DNA from 3 places in the Spirillospora sp. NPDC029432 genome. Region 2 is predicted to be linked to each of the others. Evidence: riboswitches for the same ligand, from Rfam matches in the RefSeq annotation. Region 2 holds a riboswitch; each other region holds the start of a gene.
What was found. A riboswitch is a leader RNA that binds a small molecule or an ion and turns the genes downstream of it on or off. The one in region 2 is predicted to bind thiamine pyrophosphate.

Region 1: another riboswitch for thiamine pyrophosphate. It lies ahead of thiO (glycine oxidase ThiO); the one in region 2 lies ahead of AB0881_RS19725 (cytosine permease).
Region 3: another riboswitch for thiamine pyrophosphate. It lies ahead of thiC (phosphomethylpyrimidine synthase ThiC); the one in region 2 lies ahead of AB0881_RS19725 (cytosine permease).

What each region holds. Positions count from the first base shown of each region.
Region 1 covers NZ_JBEZWH010000114.1:8,245-12,765, forward strand. Annotated here, with positions in the region: gene AB0881_RS40325 (DMT family transporter) at 1-453, opposite strand, end outside; gene AB0881_RS40330 (thiazole synthase) at 565-1,401, opposite strand; gene thiS (sulfur carrier protein ThiS) at 1,404-1,616, opposite strand; gene thiO (glycine oxidase ThiO) at 1,613-2,734, opposite strand; TPP riboswitch at 2,725-2,838, opposite strand; gene AB0881_RS40345 (FAD-dependent oxidoreductase) at 2,936-4,147, shown strand; gene AB0881_RS40350 (Rv2175c family DNA-binding protein) at 4,185-4,521, shown strand, end outside.
Region 2 covers NZ_JBEZWH010000023.1:7,732-12,252, forward strand. Annotated here, with positions in the region: gene AB0881_RS19720 (PAS domain-containing protein) at 1-1,545, opposite strand, end outside; gene AB0881_RS19725 (cytosine permease) at 1,669-3,057, opposite strand; TPP riboswitch at 3,051-3,169, opposite strand; gene AB0881_RS19730 (rhodanese-like domain-containing protein) at 3,189-3,521, opposite strand; gene AB0881_RS19735 (SSI family serine proteinase inhibitor) at 3,613-4,026, shown strand; gene AB0881_RS19740 (DNA-formamidopyrimidine glycosylase family protein) at 4,027-4,521, opposite strand, start outside.
Region 3 covers NZ_JBEZWH010000124.1:258-4,778, forward strand. Annotated here, with positions in the region: gene AB0881_RS40880 (sigma-70 family RNA polymerase sigma factor) at 1-621, opposite strand, end outside; gene thiC (phosphomethylpyrimidine synthase ThiC) at 693-2,456, opposite strand; TPP riboswitch at 2,457-2,568, opposite strand; gene AB0881_RS40890 (RNA-guided endonuclease TnpB family protein) at 2,675-3,898, shown strand; gene AB0881_RS40895 (histidine kinase) at 4,054-4,521, shown strand, end outside.

The sequences.
Region 1 (4,521 bases), on a different contig from region 2:
GCCGACCACGACCGCGCCCGCGAACGACACCGCCATCCCGGCCAGCAGCGCGGGCGGGAAGCCCTCCTTGAGCAGCCAGCCGCCGAACAGGGCGATCAGCAGCGGCCCGATGTTGACCACCATCGCGGCGGTGCCGGCGTCGACGAGCTGCTCGCCCCAGTTGAGGGCGACCATGTACGCGCCGAACCACAGCACGCCGGAGGCGGCGATCCCGGGCCACGCGCCGCGCGGCGGCAGGCCCTCGCGGCGGATCAGGCAGAGCAGGGCGAGCGTCACCGTGCCGGCCAGCAGCCGGCCAAGCGCGAGGGCGCCGGGCCCGTAGTCCTCGCCCGCGCTGCGGATGGACACGAACGCCGACGACCACAGGACGACCGTGACGGTGGCGGCGGCCACGGCGAGCCGCCGCGCGCGCCGTCCGGGATCGGCCGGTACGGCCTCTTCTGGCTTTCGCATGCGCTGAACCTTAGGTACGGGATGTTTCGACCGACACCGAACGATCACCCGCGGTCGCGTTTCAGGTCCAGCGAATATTGCTACAGCCCTCTCTGTAGCGTCGCTTAACGATCAGCCGCTGAGGCCCTCCCAGGGCGAGGACGCCTGCGCGTACTTGCGCCGCGGGATGCGCCCGGCCAGCCGCGCCAGCCGCCCGGCCTCCACCGCGTGCCGCATCGCCGCCGCCATCCGGGCCGGCGACTGCGCGCGCGTCACGGCGGTCGCCAGCAGCACGGCGTCGCAGCCCAGCTCCATCGCCAGCGCGGCGTCGCTGGCCGTGCCGAGGCCGGCGTCCAGGATGACCGGGACGCCCGCCCGCTCGACGATCAGCTCGATGTTGTGCGGGTTGCGGATGCCCAGGCCGGAGCCGATGGGGGAGCCGAGCGGCATGACGGCCGCGCAGCCCGCCTGCTCCAGGCGGCGCGCCAGCACCGGGTCGTCGTTGGTGTACGGGAGGACGGTGAAGCCGTCGTCCACCAGCTGCTCGGCCGCCTCGACCAGCTCGATCGGGTCCGGGAGCAGGGTGTGCTCGTCGGCGATGACCTCCAGCTTCACCCAGTCCGTGCCGAGCGCCTCGCGGGCCAGCTTGGCGGTGAGCACCGCCTCGCCCGCGGTGAAGCAGCCGGCGGTGTTGGGCAGCACCCGGATGCCGCACTCGCGCAGCACGTCCAGCACCGAGCCGCGCGCCGACGGGTCGACCCGCCGCATCGCGACCGTGGTGAGCGCGGTGCCGGACGCGGTCAGGGCCGCGCGCAGCACGCTCATGCTGGGCGCCCCGCCGGTCCCCATGATCAGCCGGGAGCCGACCTCCTCGCCCGCGATGACCAGCGGGCCGTCCGCCGCGCCGTCCGCGCTGCCCGCGCCGCCCGTGCCGTGCGCGGTGCCGGGGGCGCCGTCGGTGCCGTTCATGTTCAACCTCCCTGCACGGCGGTCAGCACCTCGAGCCGATCCGCCTCCTTCAGCGTCGTCGCCTCCCACTGCGAGCGCCGGACGACCTCGTCGTTCAGCGCGGCCGCGAGCCCGGCCTCGGCCGGGCCGGACCGGCCGGTGTAGCCGCTGACCGCGGCCGCCACGCTGGTCCCGGCGGGCACCTCGCGCGCCTCGCCGTTGATGATGATCTTCATGCCGTCTCCGTCAGCCGGTCGGGGGTGAAGGGGCGGCCGACCTCCGGCACGGTGCCGTCCAGCAGCACCTCGGCCAGGATGTCGCCGCTCACGGGGGTGAGCAGGATGCCGTTGCGGAAGTGGCCCGTCCCGAGGACGAGGCCGGGCAGCGCGGTGGGGCCCATCACCGGGGCGTTGTCGGGCGAGCCGGGCCGCAGCCCCGCCGACACCTCGGCGAACTCCAGCTCGGTGAGGCCGGGCAGCAGCTCGCGGGCGTCGCGCAGCAGCTCCCACAGCCCGCCGGCGGTGACGCGGGTGTCGAAGCCCATCTCCTCCTGGGTGGCGCCGAGGACGATCTCGCCGTCGGCGCGCGGCACGAGGTAGACCGACGAGCCCTTCACCAGCCCCCGGGTGGCGCGCCGCAGGAACGGCACGCGGGTGCGGAGCCGGATCACCTGGCCCTTGACGGGACGCACCGGTGGAACGGTCCCGGGCGGCAGCCCCTCCAGGTCGCCCGACCAGGGGCCGGCGGCCAGCAGCACCTTGTCCGCGCGCACCTCGGACCCGTCGTCGAGCCGCACGCCCGCCGCGGCGTCGTTCTCCACGATCAGCGCGGCGGCCTTGCGCCGGACGAGCCGCACGCCGTGCTTCTCGGCGGCGGCCAGCAGCGCCGGCGCCAGCCGCCGGGGGTCGATCGAGCCGTCCTCGGGGGCGAGCAGGCCGCCGCGGACGCCGGGCGCCAGCATCGGCTCCAGCCTGCGGCACTCGCGCCCGTTCAGGGCCTCGGTGGGGATGCCGAGCGACTCCTGGAAGCGCCGCAGGTCGTCGAGGTGCCTCAGGTCGTCGGAGTCGAACGCGACCTCGATGATGCCGTCGGTGCGGTAGCCGGTGCCGAGCCCCGTGAGCTCCTCCAGCTCGGCGACGAACGCGCCGTAGCGGTCGCGCGAGGCGAGCCCGAGGCGCAGCAGCGGCTCCTCGCCGTAGGTCAGCTCGCTGACGGGGGTCAGCATGCCCGCCGCGACGGCGGAGGCCCCGCTCGCGGGGGCCGGGTCGACCAGGGTGACGGCGGCGCCGCGGGCGGCCGTGCGCCACGCGGTGGCCAGCCCGACGACGCCCGCGCCGATGATGGCGATGTCCAATCCACGCTCCCTTCGCCGGCATGATCCGGATCAGGTTCCAGCGGTCGGCGGCCCGGTCAGCCGCCCTCTCAGCCCGGTCGGACCGGGCTCCCGCGCTCGTTCCCCCCCACCATACGTCCGCCCGCGACCGGGATGATATTGGTCACCCGTCTGGACAGCTGTCTGGCAGCCGTCCGGGCCCGCCGACTAGGGTGGACGGCCATGGAGAGCGTGATCGTTGTGGGCGGCGGGCTGGGCGGCGTGCGCGCCGTCGAGGCCCTGCGCGGCAAGGGGTACGAGGGCGAGCTGACCCTGCTGTCGGCCGAGCGGCACCGGCCGTACGACCGGCCGCCGCTGTCGAAGGCCGTGCTCGCGGGGGAGAGCGACGACACGACGGTCGACGCCGACTGGGACGCCCTGCGCGCGCGGCTGCTGCTCGGCGAGCGCGCCACCGGCCTGCGGCTCGCGCCGGGCGGCGGCGGCACGGTCGCCACCACGGCCGGCGACCTGGACTTCGACGGGCTCGTCATCGCCACCGGCGCCACCCCGGTCACGCTGCCCGGCGACGGCCCGCAGCACGTCGTCCGGACCATCGACGACGCCCGCGCGCTGCGCGCCCGGCTCACCGCGGGCGCCCGGGTGGTGATCGTCGGAGCCGGCTGGATCGGCGCCGAGGTCGCCACCGCGGCCGCGAAGAAGGGCTGCGCGGTGACGGTCGTCGAGGCCGCCGACGCCCCGCTGGCCAACGCGATCGGCGCCGAGGTCGGCGCGCTGACCGCCCCCTGGTACGCCGAGGCGGGCGTCGAGCTGCGCACCGGCGTCAAGGTCGCGGAGATCGAGCCCGGCGGCCTGCTGCTGGCCGGCGGCGAGCGGATCGACGCCGACGAGGTCGTGGTGGGCGTCGGCGTCCGGCCCGACCTCGGGTGGCTGGACGGCTCCGGCGTCCTGGTCGACCGCGGGGTCGTGACCGACGCCTCGTTCCGCGTCTCCACCGGCGGCGAGGACGGCCCGTACCGGCGGGACGTGGTCGCGGTCGGCGACTGCGCCGCCTGGTGGTCCGCCCGGTTCGGGCGCCGGCTGCTCGTCGAGCACTGGGACACCGCGCTGAACGCCCCCGCCGTGGCCGCCGGGACGCTCCTCGGCGAGGACGCGGCGTACGACGCCGTCCCGTACTTCTGGTCCGAGCAGTTCGGGCGGATGGTGCAGTACGTCGGGCACCATCCGGTCGCCGAGCGCATGGTGCGCCGTGGCGACCCGGCGGGCGCCAAATGGGCCGTCTGCTGGCTCACCGGCGACCGCCTGGAGGCGATCCTCACCGTCGGGACGCCGCGCGACATGGTCCAGGCCAAGCGGCTCATCGCGAACCGCACCCCCGTCGACGCCGCGGCTCTGGCCGACCCGTCGGTGCCGGTACGGGACGCCGCCCGGCCGTGAGGGTTTGAGTGTCGTGGGGGCGTGGTAGCAAGGGGGCGTGACGCAACTGCACGCAACCGTAGAAAGCGCTCTCGACCCCCACACCGACGCCCTCGCCGGGGAGTGGCTCTCCCTCCAGGAGGCGACCGCGCGGCTCGGTATCAAGCCCGGCCGGATCAAGCAGCTCCTCAGCGAGCGCAAGCTGCTGTCGGTCCGCCGCGAGGGGAAGCCGATGGTGCCCGCCGCCTTCATCCAGGACGGGCAGGTCATCAAGGGCCTCTCCGGCACGCTCACGCTGCTGTCGGACGCGGGTTTCGACGATGTCGAGACCCTTCGGTGGCTGTTCACGGCCGACGACACGCTGCCGGGGACGCCCGTCCAGGCGCTCAGCGAGA
Region 2 (4,521 bases):
CTGCCCCAGCACGATGTCGGTGGCCAGCGCGTCCCCGCGGGCCGGCGGCAGGCCGGGCTCGATCTCCAGCTCGACGCGGTGCAGGTCCGACAGCGAGCGGAACCCCGCGACCACGCCCTCCAGCACCTTGACCAGGTCGAACGTCTCGATCGTGACGGCCAGCTCGTCGGCCCCGGCACGGGCGCCGCGCAGCAGGTGCTCGACCAGCCGGCCGAGCGACTGGGCGCGTTCGGCGATCGTCGCGACCGCGGCCCGCCGGTCGGCGTCGGCCAGCTCGTCCCACCGGTTGGTCAGCGTGCTGGCGAACCCCTGGACGACCGTCACCGGCGTCCGCAGCTCGTGGCTGGTCGTGGCGAGGAAGAGGTCCTTGGCCTCCTCCAGCGCCTTGGCCTCGGTCACGTCGCGGAAGTCGACCACCAGCTCGTCGGTCTCCTCGATCTCCGCGACCAGCACGTTCAGCCAGACGCCCGTCTCCAGCGGGATGGTGAGCATCTCGCCGAGCGCGGGCAGCTCGAACGGCAGCGGCCGGCCCACCGCCTCGTCGGGCGGGATCCCCGTCAGGGCGGACGCGGCCGGGTTCCACTGCCGGACGAGGCCGTCGCGGTCGAGCACCGCGATACCGTCCGCGCTGGAGTCGATCACCGCCCGCTCGTGCGCCCGCTGCCGGACGACCTCGGCGTACGCGACGGCGTTGCCCACCGCGACCCCGGCGTGCCCGGCCAGCAGCTCCAGCAGCTCCAGCTCGGTGTGGCCGATCCTGCGGCCGGAGAACAGGGCGTACAGGGCGCCGTACGGCTTGTTCTGCAGGAACGAGAGCCCGAGCGCGACCGTGTGCAGGCCGTCCAGCTCGGACCAGATCAGGTCGTCGAGCCGGCGCGCGCCGGTGGCCAGCTTGACCGTCTTGCCGGATCTCATCAGCTCGCCGACCAGGCTGGACCGCAGGTCGGCGGTGGTGCCCAGCATGCGCTCGGGCAGCCCGGACACGTTCACCAGCCGCAGCCGGTCGCCCTCGATCCGGACGAACCCGCCCGCGTCCGCGCCGGTCAGCTCGATCAGCGCGGCGGTGATCCGGTCGAGCACGACGCCCAGGTCGAGCTCGGCGTTCAGGTCGGCGACGATGTCGTTCAGGCGGCGCACCAGCCGGGCCCGCTCGGCCATGTGGTGCTGCGCGACCTCGTCCTCCTCGACCGGGTGGTAGACCCCGACCCAGCCGAGCGGCTCGCCGTCGCGCGACTGGAGCAGGCTGTTGTCGATCCGCACGTCGATCAGCCGCCCGTCGCGGTGGAACCGGCGGGTGGCGATCGAGATCTGGCCGCCCTCGCCGGTGCGCCGGGTCAGCAGCCGCTCCTGGACGGCGTTGTGCTCGGCCTTGAGCTCGTCCGGAACGATCGGCAGCACCCGCCCGAGCAGCTCGTCGGCGCGCCAGCCGAACATCCGCTCGGCCGCCGGGTTCCACACCGTGACCCGCAGACCGTCGTCGACGGCCACGATCGCGTCCGCGGCGCATTCGATGACGGCACGGGCGATCGGGTCGTGAACGTCCATCCGCACGCCTGTCATCGTGCCACCGAGCCCTGGGCCGCCGCCGGGCAACCACCGTGGAAAAGTTCCCACGATAGGGGTCCCTTTACCGGAAGAACACCACGTCAGCGCCAGGAAACCGGCGTGTCACCCCGCGTCACGCGGCGAACGGCGGCCGGCGCCGAGCCGTCCGATCGCCACCGCGGCCAGCCCGGCGATCAGGAACGACAGCAGCGAGGCGCTCATCCAGCCCTGCGGGGTGAAGCCGATCAGGCCCTGCACGTCCCGCCAGAACGCCGCCCACCGGCTCACCGCGCCCGGGTAGATCAGCTGGTACGCGACGAACCCGACCGCCCAGGCGGCGATCATGCCCCAGCGGGCGGGGGCCCGGCGGGAGACGTCCCAGCCGAGCCCGGACACGTCCGCCCTGCCGATCGCGGCCCGCCAGCGGCCCCGGCCGAGGAAGAAGTCGGCGGCCAGCACGCCCAGCATCGGCACGAACACCGACCCGATCAGCGACAGGAACGCGGCGTAGTCCCCGATGTCCAGCAGCAGCGCCAGCCCGGTGATCCCGGCGCCGAGCGCGACCGTCAGGACCCTGCGGTCGGCGCGCGGCACGAGGTTCTGGATCGAGACGGCGGTGGAGTAGACGTTCGCGAACGACTGGTCCGCCTCCCGCAGCACGAACACCGCGAAGAACAGCACCCCGAGCGTCACGCCCAGGAACGGGTCGAACACCTTCCCGGAATCGCCCGCGACCAGGGCCAGCGCCAGCAGCCCCAGCACGTACGCGATGATCTGCGTCACCGAGTAGCCGACGGCCGCGGCCCCGAAGGCGCCCTTGGCGGAGCGCGCGTGCCGCGTGTAGTCGGCCGCCACCGGCACCCACGAGATCGACACCGCGAGCGCCGCGTCCGCGCCGATCCAGAACCCGCCCCAGGAGCCCTCGGTCAGGTCGGGCAGCGGCTCGCGCAGCAGCTGGACGTAGAAGTAGACCAGCGCGATCATCACGGCGGCCGTCACGTACCGGCGCAGCATCCGCACCGAGCCCAGCGGCCAGATCGTCAGCGCGGTCGTCAGCGCCCCGGCGGCGACCACGTACGCCCAGCGCGGGATCCCGTCCCACAGCGCGGTCGCCGCGTCCGCGATCACGATCAGCTCGAACGTGCCCCAGCCGATCAGCTGCGCGATGTTGAGGACGGTCGGCACGTACGACAGCCGCGCCCCGAACAGCCCGCGCAGCAGCACCATCGCCGGCTGCCCCGTCCGCGCGCCGGGCGCCGCCGCCAGGCCGAGCATCAGCCCGCCGAGCGCGGTCCCGACCGCCATGGCCACGATCCCGGCCATGATCGAGAGCGTCGGCGTCCCGTTCTCGTCGGGGGCGAGCACGGTGTACGCGCCGGAGAAGGCGAAGAGGCTGACCCCGAGGTTGGCCCAGAAGGCGCTCTGGTCCCAGAAGCCCAGCACCTTCGGCGCCGGTTCGAGAAGCGTGAACGGGACCTCTTCACGAGGGCGTGACTGGACATCGGACGTCACGGGACGCACACTCCCTACGCCGGCATTACCCGGACAGGTTCATGCGGTCGGCGGCGCCGCGTTCAAGCCGCCCTCTCAGCCCGGCATGGCCCGAGCTCCCGCGGTCAATCGGTCAAAACCGATCATAACCCTCAGGCGACGTAGGGTTCGGTCCCCGTGTCGGTCTCCATCGGGCGGCCGCTCTCCACCCAGCGCTTCATGCCCCCGTCGACGTTCTTCGCCAGCCAGCCGGCCTGGTTGAGCGCCACCGTCACCTGCGCCGAGCGCACGCCCGACCGGCAGACCACGAAGACCTCCTGGTCGCGCGGGACCTCACCGGCCCGGTCGCTGAGCCGCCCCATCGGAATGTGCACCGCCCCGGGCGCGTGCCCCGCGTCCCACTCGTCCTGCTCCCGCACATCCAGCAGGTACGCGTCCTGCGGAACGTCCTTCGCGTCAACCGCCGGGACGTCGTCCCCGAAAATCATCACACCTCCATGGAACCGCGCGGACCCCGCCCGCGTCGAATCACGCATGCGGTATCGGACGCTCCTTTTCACGACGCCCGGCCTAGCCATGATCCTGTCATTGGCGGCCTGCGGCGAGGAACAGGCCCAGACCCCTTCCGCGGACAAGCCCTCCGCCACCACCTCCGTCCAGCCCTCCGGCAAGGACAGCCTGACGATCGAGGTCAAGGCCTCGGCCCAGGCGCCCGCCAAGAAATGGACCCTGACCTGCGATCCCGCGGGTGGCGACCACCCGAAGGCCGAGCAGGCCTGCACCGCCCTCGGCAAGGCCCAGGCCCCGTTCCAGCCCGTTCCGGAGAACCAGATGTGCACCAAGATCTACGGCGGTCCGGAGATCGCCACGGTCAAGGGCACCTGGAAGAACGAGCGGGTCAGCGCCAAGTTCACCCGCGACGACGGCTGCGAGCTCAACCGGTGGACCAAGGTCGCCCCGCTCTTCGGCGACGTTCCCAAGGTCCGCTGATCACTTAAGCAGCCGCGACATCCGCCGGTCCGCCAGGGGCTTGCCGCCCGTCTGGCAGGTCGGGCAATACTGCAGCGAGGAGTCGGCGAACGACACCTCCCTGATCGTGTCCCCGCACACCGGGCACGCCTGGCCCGTACGCCCGTGCACCCGCAGCCCGGACTTCTTCTCGCCCTTGAGGTCCTGCGCCGCGACGCCGCGGGCCCGCTCCACCGCGTCCGCGAGCGTGGCGCGGATCGCCTCGTACAGCTCCCCGATCTCCGCCTCGGTCAGCGATGACGCGATCTTGAACGGCGACATCCTCGCGACGTGCAGCACCTCGTCGGAGTAGGCGTTCCCGATCCCGGCGATCACCTTCTGGTCGCGCAGCAGCCCCTTGATCTGCGTCCGCCGCCCCTTGACGATCTCCGCGAGCGTCCCGGCGGTGAACGACTCCGCCAGCGGATCCGGCCCCAGCCCCGCCACCCCGGGCACCTCCTGGGGATCGCGGACGAC
Region 3 (4,521 bases), on a different contig from region 2:
CCGGGACTTGGCGGTGCCCTCGGGAATGCCCAGCGCCACCGCCACCTCACGGTAGGTGAGGCCCTGGTAGTAGGCGAGCTCCAGCACCTCCCGCAGCGGCGGCGGCAGCGCGTGCAGCCCGCGGCGCACCCCGCTCGCCAGCTCGCCCTCGATCACGTGCTCCTCGATCGAGGGCCGCCCGTTGCCCTCGCGCTCCACGATCGGCGGCGGCCGCCGGTGCCGGCTCTCCTTGCGCACCCAGTCGACCGCCCGCCGGTGCGCCAGCGTCGCCAGCCAAAGGCGCAGCGTGCCGCGCTCGGGATCGAACGCCAGCGGCCGCTCCCACAGCGAGACGAAGACCTCCTGCGTCACGTCCCCGGCGGCGTCGGCATCGGCGGTCACCCGCCGGGCCAGCCCGTACACCAGCGGCGAGTACAGGTCGTACGCCTCGCCCAGCGCGCCCTCGTCGCCGGCGGCGAGCCGGGCGCGCAGCTCCTGGTCGCGGGCGAGCGCGGCCCCTGGCGCGTCCACCGGCACCACCACCGTCCTGACCGTCCGCCGGTCCGCGCGCCGCACCGGACGGCGCCGCCCCATCTTCCCCCGTTCGCGCCCGTTCGCGTAGGCGTCCCGGAGGACGGGCACGGGGACGGCGCCGCCCGCGGCTGCGTCACCGCCGGTGAGCGGTCCTTTTGTGAGCGGACCCAGAAATCGGGTCAGTCGCCGGAACCGGCCACCGGAAGGTAGATCCGGCCGCCCGAGCCGGTGAACTCGGCCGCCTTGTCGCGCATCCCCGCGTCCAGCGCCGCCTCGTCCGGCAGCCCGCGCTCGGCGGCGTAGCGGCGCACATCCTGCGTGATCTTCATCGCGCAGAAGTGCGGCCCGCACATCGAGCAGAAGTGCGCGGTCTTGGCCGGCGCGGCCGGCAGCGTCTCGTCATGGAACGAGCGCGCCGTGTCCGGGTCCAGCGCCAGGTTGAACTGGTCCTCCCAGCGGAACTCGAACCGCGCGTCCGACAGCGCGTCGTCCCACGCCTGCGCCCCCGGATGCCCCTTGGCCAGGTCGGCGGCATGCGCGGCGATCTTGTACGCGATCATGCCCGCCTTCACGTCCTCGCGGTCCGGCAGCCCCAGATGCTCCTTCGGCGTGACATAGCAGAGCATCGCGGTGCCGTGCCAGCCGATCATCGCGGCGCCGATCGCCGAGGTGATGTGGTCGTACCCCGGCGCGATGTCGGTGGTCAGCGGCCCGAGCGTGTAGAACGGCGCCCCGTCGCACAGCTCCTGCTGCAGGTCCACGTTCTCCTTGATCTTGTGCATCGGGACGTGGCCGGGGCCCTCGTTCATCACCTGGTTGCCGTACTCCGCCGCGATCCGCGTCAGCTCGCCCTGCGTGCGCAACTCCGCGAACTGCGCCTCGTCGTTGGCGTCGGCGATCGACCCCGGCCGCAGCCCGTCGCCGAGCGACCACGTGACGTCGTACGCGGCGAAGATCTCGCACAGCTCCCGGAAGTGCGTGTAGAGGAAGTTCTCCTCGTGGTGGGCCAGGCACCACGCGGCCATGATCGACCCGCCCCGCGACACGATCCCGGTCTTGCGGCGCGCCGTCAGCGGCACGTACCGCAGCAGCACCCCGGCGTGCACGGTCATGTAGTCCACGCCCTGCTCGGCCTGCTCCACCACGGTGTCGCGGAAGATCTCGTACGTCAGCTCCGCCGGGTCCCCGCCGACCTTCTCCACCGCCTGATACAGCGGGACGGTCCCGACCGGGACGGGCGAGTTCCGCAGGATCCACTCCCGCGTCGTGTGGATGTCCCGCCCGGTCGACAGATCCATGATCGTGTCGGCGCCCCACCGGGTCGCCCACGTCATCTTCTCCACCTCGTCCTCGATCGACGAGGCCACCGCGCTGTTCCCGATGTTCGCGTTGACCTTCACCAGGAAGTTGCGCCCGATGACCATCGGCTCGATCTCGGGATGGTTCACGTTCGCCGGCAGCACCGCCCGCCCGGCGGCCAGCTCGGCCCGCACGAACTCCGGCTCCACGCCCTCGCGCAGCGCCGCGAACTCCATCTCCGGAGTGATCTCCCCGCGCCGGGCGTACGCCCGCTGCGTCACCGCCTCCCCGGTGGCCCGGCGCGGACGGCGCTCCGCGAACGCCGCCCGCTCCCGCATCGGATCGGCCGCCCCGCGCCCGCCGCGCCCATCGCGCCCGCCGCGCCCATCGCGCCCGTCGTCCTCCGGCCGCACCGCGCGGCCGTCGTACTCCTCGGTGTCCCCGCGCCCGGCGATCCACGCCCCGCGCAGCGGCGGCAGCCCCCGCCGCACGTCCGCCTCGTAGGCGGGATCGGTGTACGGCCCGGACGTGTCGTACAGCACCACGGCGCCGCCGTCCGTCAGCGTCACCTCCCGCATCGGCACCCGCACATCGGGCGCGGAGCCCTGCAGGTAGGTCTTGCGAGAAACGGTGGGGGTGCGCATGTCAGTCACCCGTTCACTCCCTTCGCCGGCATAACCCGGAGCAGGTTCTGGCGGTCAGCGGCCGTCCAGCCGCTATCTCAGCCCGGTTCGCCGGGCCCCCGCGTCACGTCGTGATCAACATAGCACTCCGTGCCATCGGGCCCCCGTGCACGCGATCGGCTACGCAGAGTTTTTAGGTTTCGCGGACAGTGATCATGATTCGAATGTATGTTCGCCATGTGCGGCTCAGATATAACTACCGGATCTACCCGACATGTGCTCAGCGACGGGCCTTGGCGCGGGCCTTCGGTTGTGCGCGGGTCGTGTTCAATGATGGTCTTGCTCTTCGCAATGCCGCGTACGAGGCCGGTCTGCCCTACATCTCGGACGCGGCTCTGTCCAGGCAGGTCATCACTCAGGCGAAGAAGTCCCCTGCGCGAGCATGGCTGGCGGAGGTGTCGGCGGTCGCCCTCCAGCAGGCGCTTGCCGATCTGAACGCGGCATACCGCAATTTCTTCGAATCCATCACAGGCCATCGCCGGGGACCCAAGGTGGAGCCGCCCAAACCTCGATCGCGAAAGAGCGCCCGACAAGCGATACGCCTCACCCGTGCCGGCTTCCGCCTGCGTTCGAACGGGCGTTTGTACGCAGCGAGGATCGGCGAAATATCTGTCCGCTGGTCCCGGCCGCTGACGTCCGAACCGACCTCGGTGACGATCATCAAGGACTCCGCGGGACGCTATTTTGCGTCATTCGTCGTGGATGTGGAGACGTCTCCGCTGCCTATGCGTACCGACGAGGTGGGGATCGACCTCGGTCTCACGAGCTTCGCCGTTCTCTCCACCGGGCACAAGGTGGCATCGCCCCAATATCTGCGTCGCGCTGAGAAGAGGCTTCAAAGTGCCCAGCGCGTGGTGGCTCGACGTCAAGAAGGTTCGAACAACCGGGCGAAGGCAGAGCGACGACTCGCCCGGCGGCATGCGAAGGTGGCGGATGCACGCCGGGATTTCCTCCACAAGCTCTCCACCGGAATCGTCCGCGACAACCAAGCGGTCTATGTGGAGAACTTGGCGGTGAAGGGTCTCGCCCGGGGACGATTGAGCAAGAGTGTGCACGATGCGGGATGGGCGACGTTCGTGGCGATGCTGGAGTACAAGGCGGAACGGGCGGGCCGATATATGGCCAAGATCGGCCGCTTCGAGCCGACCAGCCAGGTCTGCTCCGCATGCGGGGTGAAGGACGGGCCCAAGCCTCTCAGCGTGCGCAGTTGGACCTGCGTCGCATGCGGGGCCGAGCACGATCGTGACCACAACGCCGCACTGAACATCCTGGCCGCCGGGCGGGCGGACAGGCTAAACGTCTGTGGAGGCCGGATCGCGGTACGCGGTGGTCCTGCCCTTGAAACAGAAACCTCACGAGTGAGGACGTCAACCGGTCAGGTTCCAGCACTGGACGCCGTGTAGAGGAGGTCGCGGAGCCCGGGGAGGGTTCGCGCTCGCCATGCCCCGGAACGGGTGAAAGGGGTACCGGCTCGGGAGACCGGCGTGCCGATCGTGGAGGTGCCGGAGGAGGGGGTGCCTGCGGGGCGGGCGGGGGCTGCGGCAGACTTGGGCGGGTGATGATCAGGGGTCGCGGGGTGGACGCCCTGGCCGCCGCGGGGCTGGCGGCGGTCGCCGTGGGAGCGGCGGCGGAGTGGCCGGGAGTGCGGCCGCTGGATCCGGCCGGGGCGATGATGCTCGTGGCGGCGCACGTGCCGCTGGCGTGGCGGCGGCGCCGGCCGGGGGTCGCGCTGGCGCTGGTGGTGGCGCTGGCGCTGCCGTTCCACCTGCTCCAGTACCAGCATCACGCGGTGGCCCCGGCCGAGGTCTTCGCGCTGTTCACGTTCGCGGTCCTCGGGCGGCGGGTGCTGACGGTCCTGCTCGGCACGGCGGCGCTGCTGGCCGCCTGCGCGGTGATCTTCGCGATGGGGGCGAGCGGGCGGACCGGGCTGGAACAGGTCGGCGTGGTCGAGGCGATCGTCGCGGTGGTCGTCGGCGTGCAGGGCTGGCGGGTCCACAGGGCGCGGGTGGCGGCGATCACCGACCGG